Regions from separate parts of the Enterococcus sp. LJL128 genome, predicted to be linked through region 1. Evidence: a T-box and tRNA genes for the amino acid it is inferred to sense, from the RefSeq annotation. Region 1 holds a T-box; the other holds one or more tRNA genes.

The links. The T-box of region 1 lies ahead of leuS (leucine--tRNA ligase). A T-box ahead of a tRNA ligase gene usually reads a tRNA of that ligase, here a tRNA-Leu.
Region 2: it encodes a tRNA-Leu, which carries the amino acid that the T-box ahead of leuS (leucine--tRNA ligase) is inferred to sense. The anticodon was not compared.

What each region holds. Positions count from the first base shown of each region.
Region 1 covers NZ_JBXPBP010000002.1:93,723-107,031, forward strand. Annotated here, with positions in the region: gene AC1Z3K_RS03390 (ABC transporter ATP-binding protein) at 1-544, shown strand, start outside; gene AC1Z3K_RS03395 (acyltransferase family protein) at 861-1,931, shown strand; partial or broken gene AC1Z3K_RS03400 (response regulator) at 1,995-2,269, shown strand; gene AC1Z3K_RS03405 (winged helix-turn-helix domain-containing protein) at 2,492-2,665, shown strand; gene AC1Z3K_RS03410 (sensor histidine kinase) at 2,667-3,590, shown strand; gene mnmM (tRNA 5-(aminomethyl)-2-thiouridylate-methyltransferase MnmM) at 3,788-4,351, opposite strand; gene mnmL (tRNA modification radical SAM protein MnmL/YtqA) at 4,351-5,319, opposite strand; gene AC1Z3K_RS03425 (phosphatase PAP2 family protein) at 5,336-5,986, opposite strand; gene AC1Z3K_RS03430 (DUF4097 family beta strand repeat-containing protein) at 6,368-7,417, opposite strand; gene AC1Z3K_RS03435 (DUF1700 domain-containing protein) at 7,419-8,069, opposite strand; gene AC1Z3K_RS03440 (LysM peptidoglycan-binding domain-containing protein) at 8,370-10,400, shown strand; T-box leader at 10,448-10,673, shown strand; gene leuS (leucine--tRNA ligase) at 10,795-13,308, shown strand.
Region 2 covers NZ_JBXPBP010000023.1:12,679-18,496, forward strand. Annotated here, with positions in the region: gene AC1Z3K_RS17520 (pyridoxal phosphate-dependent aminotransferase) at 1-375, opposite strand, end outside; gene AC1Z3K_RS17525 (hypothetical protein) at 542-847, opposite strand; gene AC1Z3K_RS17530 (PH domain-containing protein) at 1,081-1,524, shown strand; tRNA gene AC1Z3K_RS17535 (tRNA-Leu) at 1,628-1,711, opposite strand; gene AC1Z3K_RS17540 (GNAT family N-acetyltransferase) at 1,994-2,515, shown strand; gene AC1Z3K_RS17545 (hypothetical protein) at 2,622-2,960, shown strand; gene AC1Z3K_RS17550 (hypothetical protein) at 3,089-3,229, opposite strand; gene AC1Z3K_RS17555 (hypothetical protein) at 3,668-4,057, opposite strand; gene AC1Z3K_RS17560 (hypothetical protein) at 4,623-5,354, shown strand; tRNA gene AC1Z3K_RS17565 (tRNA-Leu) at 5,465-5,547, opposite strand; gene AC1Z3K_RS17570 (hypothetical protein) at 5,758-5,818, shown strand, end outside.

The sequences.
Region 1 (13,309 bases):
TGATGATACAGATGTTCGCGACATTGAGTTGAGCAGCCTGCGTGCCCATGTGGGAATTGTTTTACAGGATTCTGTGCTTTTCTCAGGAACGATTAGAGAAAATATTGCTTTTGGGAAACCGAATGCACAGGAAGAAGAAATCATTGCAGCTGCAAAGCAGGCAAATATTCATGAATTTATCCTGTCTCTTGAAAAGGGCTATGACACAGAGATTACAGAAGAAAATAATATTTTTAGTACAGGACAAAAGCAGTTGGTTAGTATTGCCCGTACGATTTTAACTAATCCTGCTCTGTTGATTTTGGATGAAGCGACAAGTAATGTTGATACTGTAACAGAAGCGAAAATTCAAAAAGCAATGGAAGAAGCAATTAAGGGGAGAACCAGTTTTGTGATTGCCCATCGTCTGAAAACTATTTTGAACGCAGACCGTATCGTTGTTTTGCGGGATGGTAAAGTAATTGAAGAAGGAAACCATAACGAGCTGTTGAAGCTGCATGGTTTTTATTCCGAACTATACCACAATCAATTTGTTTTAGAATAGACTTATGGGATTAAATACTAAGGAATGCTGTTTCAATTTCTAAGCATAGAAAACTTAGTTCTGTTAATTCTATTTTTAATCTTAAAAACTGAATAACAAGTGTAGCCAGAGAAGATTCTTTAGGAATAAGCCGAAATATACGAAAATAGCTTCTATTTTCAGTGTATTCCGGCTTATTTTTTGCTGGGGATTTTGATATGCCTTAAAGTTAGCGTGAGAAAAACAGCAGCAGGAATAATTAATGTTCAGTTAATGTTTGGCTGTTAGTAGGTTAATGGTCTAATCGTATTCTATACCTATCAAAGGAGGAGATAGGATGAATACTCAAAGACGTATCTTAACATTAAACTTTACTGGAATTGATTTAGTCAAATATGCAGCGGCAATTATGATCATTTGTATTCACTGTGACGCAGTTGTGGACAGCCTGCTCTATAATTTTATTATAAAAAATATTATCTGCCGTTTGGCAGTTCCTTACTTTTTTATTACGGCTGGTTTTTTTGTCAGAAAGGGTATGGCGAAATCAGAAGGCTATCTTCAACGCTACCTTCTAACAATGGGAAAATCTTACCTGTTATGGAGTCTGTTGTTTTTACCACTGGGACTTCAATGGATTAGTCAGCAGTTTGACTTGCCAATCTTGGTTTACCCAGTGGCTTTACTTGTCGGACTGATTTATGTAGGAACCTATTATCATCTCTGGTATATTCCAGCAACGATGTTTGCTCTTGTTCTGACTCATTTCCTGCTGAAGCGTCTAGGCTATGTCAAGCTGTTAGGGTTCAGCATAGTGCTGTATAGTTTAGGGTGTCTGGAGTCATATAGTGGTTTGCTGAATGGAACAATGCTAGGGGATCTGTTTAAATTGTATCAGCAATTTTTTATTACAACACGAAACGGTCTGTTTTTTGGCTTTGTATTTATTGTTTTAGGCTTCTTATTACATGATTATGGCAATAAATTAGCGATAATTCAATTATATTCCGGACGTCTTCTGATTTTACTAGGTATTATATCTCTTCTAGAAGGAATGCTGCTGTTTTTTTATCCAGGAACAGACGCAAATTTTCTTTTCAGCCAGCTATTATTTAGTCCAGTATTTTTTCTGTGGACGCTTTCTCTGCGGGTTCCGAAGAACTGGAATTATAGACAACTGCGGGAATTAAGCAAGTATTATTATTTTTTACATCCGCTTGTCTTATTTTTCAGTCAGCTGCTTTTGGCACAGCTTTCAGTTCAATGGCTGCTTCCCACAGGTTTACTTCAGTTTCTGCTGGTAGTGAGTGTTACTCATCTGCTAAGTACAGGAATAATCAGTATTACTGGGAAACTGCGGGCGCGTAAAAATGCACCGGCAATCAAGCCGCAGCATGTTCAAAACTGAAATTGTCAGCACGAGCTTCCTATGGTAACCTTGTGTTAATACCATATAAAGGAGACCGGCAGGATGGCAAATATACTAATTGCAGATGATGAAAAAGAAATTATTGATTTACTAAAGCTGTATTTGGAACGCGACGGAACTGTAATTTTTGAAGCTGCGAACGGTAAGCAATCTTTGGAAGTGCTGGAGAAAGAAGCTATTGATTTGATAATATTGGATATTATGATGCCTGAACTGAACGGTTTTGAAGTGACAAAAAAATTCGTGAGCAAAGTAGTATCCCAATCATGATTATTTCTGCAAAAATAGATACAACCGATAAAATATTTGGATTAGAGCTGGGGGCGGATGACTATATTACAAAACCTTTCGATCCCCTAGAAGTAACAGCTAGAGTCCGCGCAGCTCTTCGAAGAAATTATGAACTGAATCAGCAGCAGCGTCAACCGGAACAAATCGTTGTCAGAGAGCTGACTCTTGACATGGGACAGTGTTTGCTGATTCGTCAGGGGGAAGAGATTCCCCTGACCTCAGTTGAATTCAAGGTATTGTTTTTATTGATGAATTCTCCAGGACAGGTTTTTACCAAAGAACAAATTTTTGAAGCCGGCTGGGAAGACAGCTATGTAGTGGATGATAATACAATTCGAGTATGTATCAGTAAGCTGAGAAATAAAGTTGGTGAGCATAATATCAAGACCATTCGTGGTCTGGGGTATAGATTGGAGAAGTAAGATGAAGGGTTTGCGACGCTTTCTTATATTTCTGTTTATTGGTTTGACGATACCAATGATTATTCTGTATACAATTGTTGATACTGTTTTTATCTATTATACCAATACGTATCACGAGAGACCTTCACTAATGCTGGCTGGCTATGGTGGTGTGATTGTGATTAAGGTTGTATTCTTCTTGCTATTTCTTTTTGTCTTTATCCGTTTGATTAGTAAAAAGATTCAAGAAGAAAATGTCCGTTATTCAAAAGAGAAAATGACGTTGTTTGCAAATATTGCTCACGATCTTAAAACACCTAGTACTTCTGTCATGGGCTTTGCACAGGCTTTGGCAGAAGGGGAAGTAGCAGAGCCGGAAAGACAAAAGGAGCTGCTTAAAACAATCTATGAAAAATCAAAGCAGTCAAATGAGCTGTTGGAATTGATGTTTCAATATACAAAGCTTGAAAGTACTGATTATCCTTTTATATTCGAAAAACTAGATTTGCAACGGCTGCTGAAAGAATCAGTCGCTTCTCTTTATAACCAGTTTGAAGAACGACAGATTACTTTGGTGCTGGACTTTCCAGAAGAAGAGGTATGGCTGGAGGCTGACCGTACAGAACTGACAAGAGCACTTAATAATCTTTTAGTGAATGCATATACCCATAATCCTGTCGGCAGCAAGGTATTGGTTCAGCTAACTGTTAAAAATGATCTTGTTGAGGTCGTCATAGCCGATACAGGAGAGAGACTAAGTAAGGAAACAGTTGAAGAAATTTTTCTACCGTTTATACAAAAGGATTCTGCCCGTCAAAAAGGCAGCGGCTTAGGACTAGCCATTACGAAAACGATTATTGAACGTCATGGGGGAACCATCTCTGTGGTCCATACAGTTCCTGAATATACAAAAGGATTTATGATTCAATTATCTAAAAGTAATTAAAAAGAGGGGGATGACACTAGTAAGAGTTTATCCCTTGAAATCGAATGGACAGTGTTCTGAAAGCTACCATATCTTCGGAAATAAGTCAGGCGATACAGAAAATAGGAGAAGCTATTTTTTGTATCGCCTGACTTATTTTTTTAGGTAAAGCACTTTTGTTCTATTGTCACTTTTAGCCGGAATCAGCAGCTGATTTTCTATTTCTTTTCTATACAATATAGAATAGGCGGCTGGTTCATTTGATTGATAAATTGATAAGTGAGCACATTGTAGAGCTTTTGTGGCAGGTTTTGACAAAGCTGTTGAACCATTTCCAATTCCCGTTCTCCACCTTCATGTCCATAATAAACGACGAGAATAATTCGCCCTTTGGCTGTTAGCCGCTCTAGAACAGCATTTACAGCTATTTCTGTAGTTGCTGGCTGAGTGATAATTTCTTTATCGCTTTTTGGCAAATACCCTAGATTAAATATAGCCGCCTTAACAGTAGTATTTGAAGGCAAAGCCTCACTGATTGTTTCATGTCCTTGATGAAGTAATTCTACTTGTTTGGAGAGCTGAGCAGCTTCAAGCCGTTTTGCCGTGTTGGCAATAGCAGTTTCCTGAACATCAAAAGCGTAAACTTTTCCAGAGCTGCCGACTAGAGAAGCTAATAGTTCTGTGTCATGTCCATTACCCATCGTTGCATCGATTACGTGATTACCCGGCTCAATAACCTCTTTCAGCAGCGTATGGCTGAAGTGTAAAGCAGTTTGCAGCATTAAATCATCACCTTTACTTCTTTTCGGGCATTGTATTTCCCTTGGTAGCTATCCCGTGTTTTCATTTCGTTGTCTATCGCGTTTAGCACTTCCCATTTTTTTAGACTCCACATCGGACCAATGAGAGAATCGTAAGGAGCGTCGCCAGTTAAACGGTGTATAATAATTTCCGGCGGAATCATTTCCAGCTGATCACAGATTACTTCAACATATTCTTCCCGGGTCATTAATTGTAGACGTCCTTCATTATAGTCCCGCATCATTTTTGTGTTTGTCATTAAGTGAAGCAGGTGAAGCTTAATTCCCTGAATATCTGAATCCAGAATTGTCCGCCGCACATTTTCCAGCATCATCTGCCTATCTTCACCTGGCAGACCGTTAATTAGATGAGTACATACACGAATGCCGTGTTTTCTAAGCTTTTCTACGCCATCTAAATAGGTTTGGTAATCATGGGCACGATTAATTGCTGCACTAGTGTCTTCAAAAGTTGTCTGTAGTCCTAACTCTACCCAAAGATAATAGCGTTGATTCAGTTCGGCTAGATAATCAACGACATCATCCGGCAGACAATCCGGGCGTGTACCGATTGCTAGACCTACAACACCAGGTTCGTTGACCACCTGCTCAAAGCGGTGACGAATGACCTCGACAGGCGCATGTGTGTTAGTAAAGTTTTGGAAGTAGACGATGTACTGATCAACATTCGGCCACTTGCCATGCATCATTTGTATTTCCTTTTGAAATTGGACTGGCAGAGGATCATGAGGGGCCACAATCATGTCGCCGGAACCTGATACACTGCAGAAGGTACAGCCGCCTTTGGCAACAGTCCCATCCCTGTTTGGACAGTCAAATCCGCCATCAACAGGTACTTTAAAAATCTTTCCGCCAAATTGCTTACGCAACGCATAATTCCATGTATGATAACGTTTATTGGCATCATCTGTATAAGGAAATAAAGTCATATTATCTTCTTCTTTCTCAAGGTTGTTTATTTTTGAAGCGTAAAGTAAAGCGTAATTTTTGATAGATAGGGTAGGTCATCAGCAGCCAGAAAAGTCCAAACGAAAATCCGCCAAGTATATCACTGGGGAAGTGAACACCCAGATAAACTCTGCTAATACCAATAAATAGAATAATGATACCCAATATTACCTGCAGGATGCGGCAAAGCATCTTTTTTTCTATAAATAAGGGCAGTAATAAAATGATTGTACCATAAAGAAGAACACTACCGGTGGAATGCCCGCTTGGAAAGCTGGAGCTGTGCTCGATGACCAGATGTTCAAGCGTAGGTCTTTCACGCATGAACAGCAGCTTAACCAGCGGATTGAGAACACCAGCAGCAAAGGCTGTATTGGCGAATAGCCAGATTGCTTCTGCGTAGTATTTCTTTAAGAACAGAACCCCGGAAGTCAAGACTGCCAAGACTGCAACAGTCAAAGGATTCGCTAGCTTTGTGTACCAAATGAAAAATTGATTTAGAGCTGGATAAGGACCTCGAATACTACCAGTAACTGCCTGGTCGAAGTTGTGCAGCGATTCAGGATAAAATTTTACCAAATAGCCTAGAAAAATGAAAATCAGCAGAAAGCAGCTCCCGGCAAATTGGTAATAGAGTTTGTTTTTCATAGCGTCGATTCCTTTATAAAAATTTTGATTAATTTAACCATACGAATAACAGTATAGCTTATTGTAGGAGATTTGAGAAACTGTCGATTTCTGTTTAATAAAATGTTAACGAAAAACTTTTGCTGAGACTGTCCTATAAGAAAAGAGAAAACGGGTTGGAACCTGGGAGACACAAACGATGTTTTCGGTTTTTAAAATCGAAAGAATGTAATCTAAACGCAAATTCCTCAAAAAAAGCCGAAATATACTGGAAAACAGGCTAGGCTATTTTCCAGTATATTTCGGCTTTTTCACAGAGCTGACCATTTTTGCCGCAGCTCTTTTTTGTGATTGGGTTAATTAATAGTTAGAAGCGATAAGAAATGGGTCGGATAATATAGATTATTCCCAGTCATCATCCATGTAATCTTCAGGATATGCCCCAACGCCCGTGACATAGATGTCTCCAGTTGCTGTCTTAAGTTCAAATTTTGAACCGTCTTTTCCTCGGGAATAAGTATTATTTTCTGTATCAAAGATGCTGACATCACCTAAATCGGACTGAGCTTTAATTGAAATGTTTTCTACCTCTTCGTAGAGTTCGATATCAATATCACCGTGCTCCATAATCGCTTTGAGCTCCTTAGGCCATTCTTCACCATACAAGTAAATTGAGCCGTTTTTCCCAGATAAATCAGCTTCGCCGCGAAGATTCTGAATATGAAACTCGCCACTTTTCGATTCAGCTTTAGTCGTTGTACTCTTAATGTTTGTCAGATAGATATCACCTGTTGAAGTTGTTAAATCAATCGTATTTCCTGAAAGTTCATAGGCATCGATTTTTCCATGATCATTTTTTATAGTAAGTTCATCAATTGTTGCTTCGCCAAAAATATCAATGTCGCCGCTTTTACTTGTCAGATTAACTTTCTCAGCAGTTGAGCCAGCAAGTGAAATTTCTGAGTGATCGAGGTCTACATCCAGCTCTTTTGCTGTAAAATTAGATAAGTATACACTGCCAGTCGCATCTCCATCAACAACGACACGATCAATATCTGAAGGTACAGTCAATGTTACATGGGAAGACTCTATATGAAACATACGGAATTGAAAATGATCTGTGCCTTTGTTTTTAGTACTACCGTTCACAGTGGCGGTCAGCTTATCTCCAGATTCATTGACATCTAAAGAACCTTTTAATGGTTCGGTAACGCTGCTTCGTGCTTCCATTTCAATTTTATTTGTTGCTGATGATTCAATGACATAATCAGTATCTCCTGATAGCTTCAGGTGGAGTTCCTTAATTTTATCCGTATTTTTAACAGTATACTCTTCGTTTTTTACTTCTACCATACTTGTTTTAGCGCGTTGGTAGAAAACAGCACTCCCAACAGCTCCTACACCCATCGCAAGGATCCCAATAGCTAAAAAGAAAATTGTCGTCTTTTTCATATTATCCTCTCCCTCCGAACACTTTTCCATGCCATTTGATGTAGCGCTTCAGTGATGCAAAGAACAATCTGGTCAATGGAGTTAAAATCATTATTCCGATTACTCCGGCTCCAGACAAGAAGACGCTAAAGAATAATTGAAACAGTCCGGCATCATTGAAGCCGACAATGACTGAATAGACACCAAGTATCGGTGATAGCAGGAAGAGCACTGCAGCCAGCCAGCAAGAGAAGACAACTGCTGCAAAAGCGAAAAACATCCAAAACATAAATAGGAAATCAAATGCCAGTAGTGCACAAATCTTCAGCACACGAACACCAGGTTTATCAGGTCTTTTGTAGTCATAGTGATCATCGTAAGGGTGATCATACATATCTTTTTCATAGGGGTCGTAATCCTGAACAGGCGAAAATTCCTGCCAGCCATCTCTTGTCAAACGTTTTTCAGGAACTTCAATATCGAATTCCTGTAAAATTTCTTCTGCAATAGAACGAGGTTTGCCTAAGCTTTTTGCAATTTGCTCTTCAGCTTCTCCAGAAGCAATTCGTTCGTCAAAAATCTCTTCGTATTTGTCTAAAACAGCTGCCTGCTGCTGATAGGATAATGGCTTTAAATATATTTTCAGTTCAATCAGAAAATGTTCTTTATTCATAAGTTCTCCCTCATTTCATTTTTATCTTTCTGTAGTAGTTCTCTCAAATACACTATAAATTCTAATTGGTGGAATAACAAGTGGTTTTGAGTAAAATCGGTCTAAGGTAAAGGTGGAAATAGGTCTTTAGTCGTAGTCGTTCAGTAAGTAAAAAATATAATTCTTATATAACATCAAATTCGATTTATATAATTTAAAGATAAATAGCTGATGAATGATTATATCTTTTAATTTTTTTTAAAAAAAGGTATACTGTTAGTTGAGTAATTTTCTTTTTTACTACTATCGGAGGACTTAATTATGGAAAAATTATCACGCAAAGAAAGAAGGAAAGCGGAACAAAATTATCGCACAGCGGAACAGCTGAAAAAAAGCACAACAATGCTTGGATCAGCACTAGCGCTATCATCAATTGCCGGCTCAACGATTATACTGCCAAAAGCGGTGGAGGCGACAGAGGGTGGAAGCAACAGTGCAGAAATTAGCCCGTTGCTTGATGGTTTAACGACTGAAACACAGCTTCAACAGGAAGAGACAGCAACAACTGAAGAAACTACAGAAGAGACCACACAAACAGAAGAAACGAATGAAACAGAAACAGGAGAATTACCGACAGAGACGACAGATAGTATAGAAAGCGAAGAGACACAGGCCCCTGTACTGCCGGAAGAAGAGAAACCTTCTTCAACGGATGAAATTATTGGAGCCAGCCCGTTTGCAGCTTCTGCTAGAAGTGCTGTAACAACATCTTCATTTGTTGCAAGTATTGCTGGTCATGCAAAATCTGTAGCCACCGCTAATGATTTATACGCTTCTGTGATGATTGCTCAGGCAATTCTGGAAAGCGGCTCTGGATCAAGCTCATTGTCACAAGCACCTTATTACAATTTATTTGGCATTAAGGGCAGTTATAATGGTCAATCTGTATATATGAATACTTGGGAGTATTTGAACGGGCAATGGGTCGTGAAAAATGAGGCTTTTAGAAGCTATCCATCTTTTACAGAATCATTTGCAGATAACGCCTACGTCTTGAGAAACACTTCTTTTCAGGCTGGTGTGTATTACTATTCAGGTGCATGGAAGAGCAATACCAACTCTTATACAGATGCAACAGCGTGGCTCACAGGTCGGTATGCAACAGACCCAAGCTACGGTACAAAACTGAATTCAATTATTTCGGCAAACAATCTTACACAGTACGATACTCCGTCCACTGGTGGAAATACAGGTGGAAACGGAAATGGGGGGAATACTGGCGGAGGCTCATCATCCGGCGGCAGCACAACACAAGATGTTATTCATACAGTTGTTTCAGGCGACAGTTTATGGGCTCTTGCGAGTAGATATGGAACATCAATTGCCAACATTAAAAGTTGGAACAATCTCTCCAGTGATGTGATATACATAGGACAGAAGCTGACTGTACAAAAAGGCAGCTCGTCCGGGGGCAGTACCGGCGGAGGTTCATCCTCTGGGGGCAACAATAACTCAGGTGGCTCAGGGACAACGACAGACACATACTATACAGTAAAATCAGGGGACAGCCTGTGGGCCATTGCGAACATAAACGGTGTAAGCATCGCTAATTTACGCAGCTGGAACAATATCAGCGGTGATATCATTCATCCTGGACAGCGGCTGATTGTCAAAAAAGGCAGCGGCGGCAGCTCTGGCGGAAATACTGGTGGGGGTTCATCCTCATCCGGCGGCAACAATAATTCCGGCGGCAGCACAGGTACAACGACAGACACATATTATACGGTAAAATCAGGGGATAGCCTATGGGCCATCGCAAACATAAACGGTGTAAGCATTGCTAATCTACGCAGCTGGAACAATATCAGCGGAGATATTATTTATCCTGGACAGCGGCTGATTGTCAAAAAAGGCAGCGGCGGCAGCTCTGGCGGAAATACTGGTGGGGGTTCATCCTCATCTGGCGGCAACAATAATTCCGGCGGCAGCACAGGTACAACGACAGACACATATTATACGGTAAAATCAGGGGATAGCCTGTGGGCCATCGCAAACATAAACGGTGTAAGCATTGCTAATCTACGCAGCTGGAACAATATCAGCGGAGATATTATTTATCCTGGGCAACGCCTTGTTGTTAAAAAAGGCAGCGGCGGCTCCAGCAGCTCTGGTTCTTCTTCGAATAACTCGGGAGGCTCCAGCAGTTCGAATAGTAAAACCCATGCAGTGAAGAGCGGAGATACATTATGGGGATTGGCGCAGCAGTATTCAACAACCGTTCAGAGAATCAAACAGTTGAATAATTTATCTGGAGATACCATTTATATCGGGCAACAGCTGAAAGTTGCGTAAAAGGATTGAATTCCTTCTGAAAATTTGTTAGTATAACGTCATATATCAATACAACGATGATAAGGAGTAGTAGAAAGAACTCTGTTTTAGAGAGCGCATGGCTGGTGAAAATGCGCACAGAAGCTTTTGAACTCGCCTTGAAGTTGATTTTTGCTGAAAATTAGAGTTGAAGTAGGCAGAAACGGCGGCGTCCGTTAACACGCTAAAGGTCTATTCAAACAAAGCGGATAGACAAATTTAGGTGGTACCACGTTGGCATTCAACGTCCTATGGGATTGTTTTCCATAGGACGTTTTTTATTTTTATCAGGTAAAAGACACGCCCTGTGTATAACAGCTGTAAGGGATACCAGTATTTATCAAATGTATTGAAAATGAACAATTGGAGGAGAAAAATGAATTACGATCACAAAAAGATTGAAAAAAAATGGCAAAAATATTGGGCGAAAAACAATACGTTTAATACCCATGATGATCCTGAAAAAGAAAAGTTTTATGCGTTGGATATGTTTCCCTATCCATCAGGACAAGGTCTTCATGTCGGCCATCCGGAAGGGTATACAGCTACAGATATTTTATCTCGGATGAAAAGAAGTCAGGGCTATAATGTTCTTCACCCAATGGGCTGGGATGCATTCGGACTACCTGCAGAGCAGTATGCACTGGACACAGGAAATGATCCGGCAGAATTTACAAAGAAAAATATCGAAACATTTAAACGACAAATCAATTCATTGGGCTTCAGCTATGACTGGAATCGTGAAATTAATACGACGGATCCTGAGTATTATAAATGGACACAGTGGATTTTCACTAAGCTATACGAAAAAGGGCTGGCCTATGAAGCAGAAGTAGCTGTAAACTGGGTACCGGAGCTGGGAACCGTTATTTCAAATGAAGAGGTTATCGATGGAAAAAGCGAGCGGGGCGGTTATGATGTTATCCGCAAGCCTATGCGTCAGTGGATGCTGAAAATCACGAAATATGCAGACCGTTTGCTGGACGATTTAGATCTTGTTGACTGGCCGGAAAATATTAAAGAAATGCAGCGAAATTGGATTGGCCGTTCTGAAGGCGCAAATGTAACCTTTAAAGTGGAAGGAACAGATAAGGAGTTTACTGTTTTTACAACGCGTCCTGATACATTATTCGGTGCCACTTATTCTGTATTAGCCCCTGAATTGGCGCTTGTACAGGAAATAGTAACTGACGAACAAAGAGAACAAGTGGAAGCTTATATTGAAGAGGCTGGGAAAAAATCAGATTTGAACCGAACAGATTTAGCGAAAGAAAAGACTGGAGTTTTTACTGGTGCTTATGCAGTAAATCCAGTCAATGGTGCGAAAATCCCAATCTGGATTGCTGATTATGTGCTGGCTTCTTATGGTACAGGTGCAATCATGGCAGTTCCAGCACATGATGAACGTGACCATGAATTTGCTAAAACTTTTGGATTGGAAATTATTCCTGTCCTAGCCGGCGGAGATGTTGAACAAGAAGCTTTTACAGGCGATGGTCCTCATATCAACTCAGAGTTTCTTGATGGAATGGATAAAGAAGAAGCAATTACTGTAATGAATCAGTGGTTAGAGGAACACGGTGCTGGGAAAACAGAAACTAGCTATCGCCTGCGTGACTGGCTATTTTCCCGTCAGCGTTACTGGGGAGAGCCGATTCCGGTGATTCATTGGGAAGATGGAACGACAACAACTGTTCCAGAAGAAGAATTGCCGCTGGTACTGCCAAAAACTGATGATATTAAGCCAAGCGGAACTGGAGAATCGCCGTTAGCAAATATCGAGGATTGGATTAATGTTGTTGATCCTGAGACTGGTAAAAAAGGCCGACGTGAAACCAATACAATGCCGCAATGGGCTGGCAGCTCATGGTACCATTTGCGCTATATTGATCCACATAATAAACAGATGATTGCTGATCCTGAAAAGCTGAAGCGCTGGCTGCCTGTGGATATTTATATCGGCGGGGCAGAGCACGCGGTTCTACATTTGCTGTATGCTCGTTTCTGGCATAAATTCCTTTATGATATTGGTATTGTTCCGACGAAAGAACCTTATCAAAAATTATTTAATCAGGGAATGATTTTGGGTCAAAGCTTCCGTGATTCTCGCGGTGCTTTAGTGCCAACGGATATGGTGGAAAAACGTGACGGCATCTGGGTAAACAGTGAAAACGGAGAAGAGCTGGAAGAATCTCCAGCCAAAATGAGTAAATCACTAAAAAATGTGGTCAATCCTGACGATGTTATCGAGAAATATGGTGCAGATACACTGCGTATGTACGAAATGTTCATGGGACCTTTGGAGGCATCGATTGCCTGGAGTGAAAATGGCTTGGAAGGCAGCCGTAAATTCCTTGACCGGGTTTGGCGTCTAATTGTAGATGAACAAGGAAAAATGCGGGACCGCATTACCACAGTTAATGATGGAAAACTGACAAAAGTTTACCATCAAACGGTTAAGAAAGTAACCGAGGATTTAGAACAGCTTCATTTCAATACAGCAATTTCTCAGTTGATGGTCTTTGTTAATGAGGCAAATAAGGCAGAGGTTCTGCCTTATGAGTACGTGGAAGGCTTTGTTCAGCTATTGGCGCCAATTGTACCCCATTTGGGTGAAGAACTATGGGCAATCCTGGGGAATGAAGGCAGCGTTGCTTATGTTGTCTGGCCGGCATATGATGAAAGTCAGCTAGTCGAGGATGAAGTTGAAATTGTACTGCAGGTTAATGGAAAAGTCAGAGAAAAGCTGGCTATTGCTAGAGGACTAAGTAAAGAAGAAATGGAAGAGAAAGCCATGGCTTCAGAAGGCATTAAGTCCTTTCTTGAAGGGAAAACAGTTCGTAAAGTAATTGTTGTTCCGGATAAACTAGTAAATATTGTAGCGAACTAAA
Region 2 (5,818 bases), on a different contig from region 1:
CGGTACCAGTACTTCATCTCCATTATCAAGTAATCCCTGCATACACATAGTAATCAGTTCACTGACACCATTTCCTGTATAAATATCATTGATTGTAACATTGGGAAACTGTTTCAGCTGACAATATTGTTCAATCGCTTTTCTAGCAGAAAAAATCCCCTTTGAATCAGAATATCCTTCAGAGTTACGGACATTCATAATCATATCTCTGACCACTTCATTTGGCGCATCAAAGCCAAACGGGGCGGGATTTCCAGTATTTAACTTCAAGATATTGATGCCTTCCTCCTGCATTCTATCAGCTTCTTCTAAAACAGGACCACGGACATCGTAACTTACATTTTCAAGTTTCTTTGATTTGTCAAAATTTCTCATACTGAATCCCTCATTTTCAAAATTTATACTTTTAAAATTACGCCAGTCTCTCAAAAAAAGCAACGATATTTTCTGAATTTTAGCTATTTTTTTATTTCATCAATAATTATGTTAGAAATATATCATTAAAGAGCCTTTTTCCACGTGTTTACTCAGCAAAAAAATTTCACTTGTTGAAAAAAACTGGTGAAATTCGCTTTATCTTTTTAAGAAAAGGCGCTCCTCTTATGCAAAAGCCTAAATGAAACAATTGTTTACATTTTCTGCAGCGAAAAAAATGACTGACCGTATATTGTGTTTCGGCCATAAGTATCTCTTCAGTCTTCTCTAAAGGACAATTCCCGCCTCCATAAGAAAGTTTTTTCTCCTTAACAAGTTCACGGCAAAGCAGCAACGCATTCCCTTGATTTGACTCCCCATGCCCTTCAAATAATGGTACCTCTTTACACACTTTACATTTTCCAAAAATCATCTTTTCCTCCTAACAAATATACACTAAAAATGAATCAATCTATGAATTCAGGCTGCTGGTTCAATATATCCCTTAAATAACCAATAAAGGAATAAACAATCGCTCTAGCCTCTATTTCTTTTAGTAGTTTTATGGTTTAATTTATTATAGACAGTAACAATTGATTTGTGGTAAAAAAGCAGTTGTCATTGTATTGGTATAGAATAAACTATAGCATAAAGCGAGGAATAAAAATGGCGAAATTTGGTTTTGGTACTATTGTACAAGGAGCACTAGGTAATTATTCTGAAAAAACACCAAAGGAATTAACGAATGAATATCGTGGTTACTTATTCGATGGCGAGGAAATTGTTATGGGCTATCAGTTGGTACGCGATGCGTTGATTTTTACGAATTATCGAATTATTTTTGTTGATAAGCAAGGAGCTACAGGTAAGAAGACCTCTTTCAAATCTGTTCATATGGAATCCATTATCGATGTGGAAATGGAGACTGCCGGCTTCGGTGTGGATGACAGTGAAATTGTCGTTACCTATCTAACAAATGTTAATCAGCGGTCAAACAATGAAAGCCATGCAAAACATAAATTTGAATTTCCTAAGAAGACAGATATTCTCCCTCTTTACCAATATCTTGGGAACATCTCTATGGAGAACCGCCGTCGAATCAATGGGTAATTATACAGGTAAAAAAACAGAGAAAAGCATGATTGCTTTTCTCTGTTTTTTCTTCTTTTCCATGACAAAATAAAAAAGCAGAAGAAATTTCTGCTTTTAAGGATGCGGTCAAGAAGACTCGAACTTCCACGGTATTTCTACCACTAGCGCCTGAAGCTAGCGCGTCTGCCAATTCCGCCATGACCGCATTTAATATAACAAAACGTCTCAACCCCGACTAATTTATAATAATGTTTTATATAAATTTTGTCAAGCATCTTCTACAATAACCTTTGGACTGCTTCCTTTTCTGAAATAACCATCTATATCAACTATTAGCGGGGCTAGAGTTGGTAATAAGAGACTGCTCATTTTCGCTTTTTTTATTCACAAATATGCACATTTATAGCTCCTTAGCGAAACTTTTCATGGTAAACTATTAGTTGTATGATTACATAATCAAAATTTTTTTGAAGGAGTGGATGAAGCGATGGAAATAATGGAAACAGAAAGACTGCAGCTTTTTGAATGGTCGGAAGATACACTTTATGGTCTGCAAAGCTTCCTTCAGGATGCTGAAGTTATGTATGCCTATGAACATAGTTTTTCGGATCAGGAGGTACGCAGCTGGTTAGAATGGAATCTTTCTAACTATAAGGAGCTAGGTTATGGCTTATGGGGCTTAAAAGAAAAAGCATCTGGAACAATTATCGGGGAATGTGGTTTAACTCATCAAGAAATCGCCGGCACGTCTTACTTGGAAATTGGTTATCACCTCAGAAAGGATTTTTGGCATAAAGGCTATGCAGCTGAAGCGGCTGAATACTGTAAAAACTATGCCTTTGAAAAACTTAGAGCCCCCTCAGTTGTATCCATTATACGAGATACCAATCTGTCTTCTATGCGGGTAGCCATCCGAAACGGAATGCTTCCAACTGAGCGTTTCGTTAAGCATTATCAAGGCATTGACATGCCTCACTATCTTTTTGAGGTAAAAAACAACCGGATATAAAGTCTAGAACTTTAACCAGCATTAACAAGATTACAAATTAAATTTTTCTTACTTTAATTGATTCTAGGCTGATTTTTACTTTGCTAATACAATTTAAGGAGTACGTATGATAGATTTTATGTTGAGTATTTCATTTAGTATAACCATAGGCTTAATTGTTGGCTTTATCTGGGGAATCTATTCAAAAATTCTTCGTCCAAATCAAAGAGAATTGAATCGAGCCAGCTTTCTAACACAAAAAATGAAAGATTATAGTACCATCATTAATTTATTTACCTTTCTACTTTTAGGAATTGGACTGGTTTGGACATTCTATTTTATGTTTATTGGAATTATTGATCCTTCTCAAACTGAGTATGCAACAAATGTTTCTCAGTTAATTGTCTCTGTTTTAACTGTATTTTCCATTATCATTGCCTTCTATCAATTTTTAAAAGGGCAATAATAAAAGAAACAAGAGCAGCTTGAATGAAATGTAGTGCCTCAAAAAGTCAAACTTTTAGGGGCACTACAAAATGATACTTATTTCTTTTATCTAACTCGATTTTAAAAATAGTTAATTATAAATACAATCTATCTAAAAATCCGTTTATTCCTAACCATCTCTGCATTCATCGTATCAAAACCGAGAATAATTGGCTGCTGACATTTCAGTACCTGCTGTTGGCGCTCGATAACTTCATTAAATTCCTCGTAATTTCTCAGTTCCTCCAAGCAGAATACCCCTTTTAAAATAACATTTTCAAAAGTATCCATTTTAAAACAGTGTACACATCCCTTAGGATTTCTACAAACATGGTTAATAATTGGATCCTTTGATTCCAAATAAAACTTTAAGGAATAATAGCTAGTTTTAACAATAGGAGCAGAACATATTTTGCTATGTGGAAATCCGGCATCTTCATTCACCGTCAGTGCAATTACATCACAGTCATTTATTAGTTGTTCAATCTTAGTTCCTATATCTATTCCCCTCTTATAGTAGAATATATCCACTATAATAAAAAATCATCTCCTCTATAAACAAAAGACACTTTTATTTAAAGAAAGCTAATCAACCAAGTTATCCCGTAAAATTTTGTTGATTTATATTTAGACAAAAAAGAATAAATTAAAAAACATATATGTTTTTTATTAGTTTAAAGTAAAAGCTCAAATCTGTTTACAAATCCTTAGATAATATTTTAAGTCAATAACCGAAAGAATTACTCCTACAACAAAGCTGATAAAATGAATAACTACTCCTGAATAATCGATAAAACCGCTCCGGTACAAGCTTACTAAATTTCCAACAATCAATGGATTAATTATATATGGTCTCCTTGATAAATCTTTAATGAATTTATTTTTTCCAAGCTTTACATAGTCGAAAATCACCATTCTATACCAAGCATAGAAGTCGGCAGAAGAACTCTGCATAATAAAATCAGCAGGAAAACGTACGATAAGAAAGATTAGCCCCGTTGCTATTGTACTTAAGAAAAGCACAATTAGCAGCCAAAAGCTTTTTGTACGTTTATGAAACAGCCAGGCTAAATCCATAAGCAATACATTACCTATCTGGTGAGACAATTTGAAATAGTAAAAGGAATACATAAACAGTCAATAAAACTCTTTATCAGCAATAAATTTTTCAGAATTGAAGACTAAAGCTTCATTCGCTAAGCCATTAGTCAGATAATCCAATACAAAAATGATACACATAGAAAAAAGAAAGAATACAAAATAGATATTTATTAGCTCTTCCCTGTTCAACTTCTCCGCTCTCCGTTGGTTATCAAATATTCATTATCTGTAAATTCTCCGTCTCTCAAATATGCTCAAAAAGCTACTATAAATTGAAATTAAATGACTAAAAACTTGATGTTTTATCTCTCAAATTTTGCTATACTTTATTATTGTGGAACATCTCAATATAAATTGAAAATAAGCTATGCTGGTTAAATAGGTTATTAAGTACTGGACAGATGATGACTATTTTTTTAATTTTATGTTCCAACTTGAAATAAAAAAACACATCCCTCCAACCAAAGACAGGATGTGTTGGATATTTATATTGCTGTATAAACTATCCACATAAATTATACCATAGAAAAGAGGAGTTAAAATGAAAAGAATTAGTTTATTGGGGGTAACACTTTTATCAGCAGTGGTCTTTGCCGGATGCAGTAATGGGGATAGTGCAAAGGTAAAAGAGCTGGAAGAGAAAATTGAAAAACTACAAAGTAAGCTCGATGATTCTTCAACAGATGAGACTTCAAAAGACGAGGATGAAGAGGATGAGGATTTTGAAGAAAGCAGCTCATCATCAGAAAAAAGCTATAAGTCGACAAAAGAAAGCTCAAGTGAGAACACGAAATCTAGCAAAAGCACAAATGGCGATTTAGAGCTTTTTGATGGAGAATACAAAGGTGGAGATAGCTATCTTCCTACTGGACGTTACAACTTAGAGTTTGTGGGAAAAGGTTATAATTCTATCAGCAACGATGATGGATTTTGGGAAAATAACAACGGTGGCGGAGAAAAAATTCACGGTATTGAAATTGAAAAAGGCTTAACCTACAGTATTAGTGGTGATGTAAAACTAACTAAGACTAAAAAAATTGAAAGCAGCGATGGTGTTTACGCTTTATATGGCGGTAAATACATTGGGGGAGAAGATTTACCAACAGGCACCTATGATCTTTCTTTTATCGGCAGCGGCTATAATTCTTTTAGTGATGAGAATGGCTTCTGGGAAAATAATAACGGTGGTGATGAACGATATCACGGCGTAGTTATTGAACAAGGTGAAATTTACACACTTGAAGGAGAATTAGAACTTACACTACTTCAATAGTATAACTAAATATTGTAAGTCTCTGTTATCTTACGGAGAGATAATTTTAACGCTCACTTACCCAGCCAAAAGGCTTTGATAAGTGAGCGTTAAATAAAAAAATAAATTAATGCGGCCAAGAAGACTCGAACTTCCACGGGATTTCTCCCACTGCCCCCTCAAGGCAGCGCGTCTGCCATTCCGCCATGACCGCCTAATACGATAACAGCTGCTTCGCTTATATAAAATATACAAAACGTCATCTGTCATGCTATTTTATAATACATTACACCTTCTACACTGTCAATATTCAGACATAAAACCTCAGCAGTATAATAAATTCTGCTTTTTCTTTCGCCAATAGATTGTAAGCGCTTCGAAACGTATTAAATACATGTTATAATAAGAACTGGAGGTGAGTACAATGGAATTGAAAAAAGAATTACTGTTACAGGTTTTGGAATACGCAGAAAGCTTAGATAACG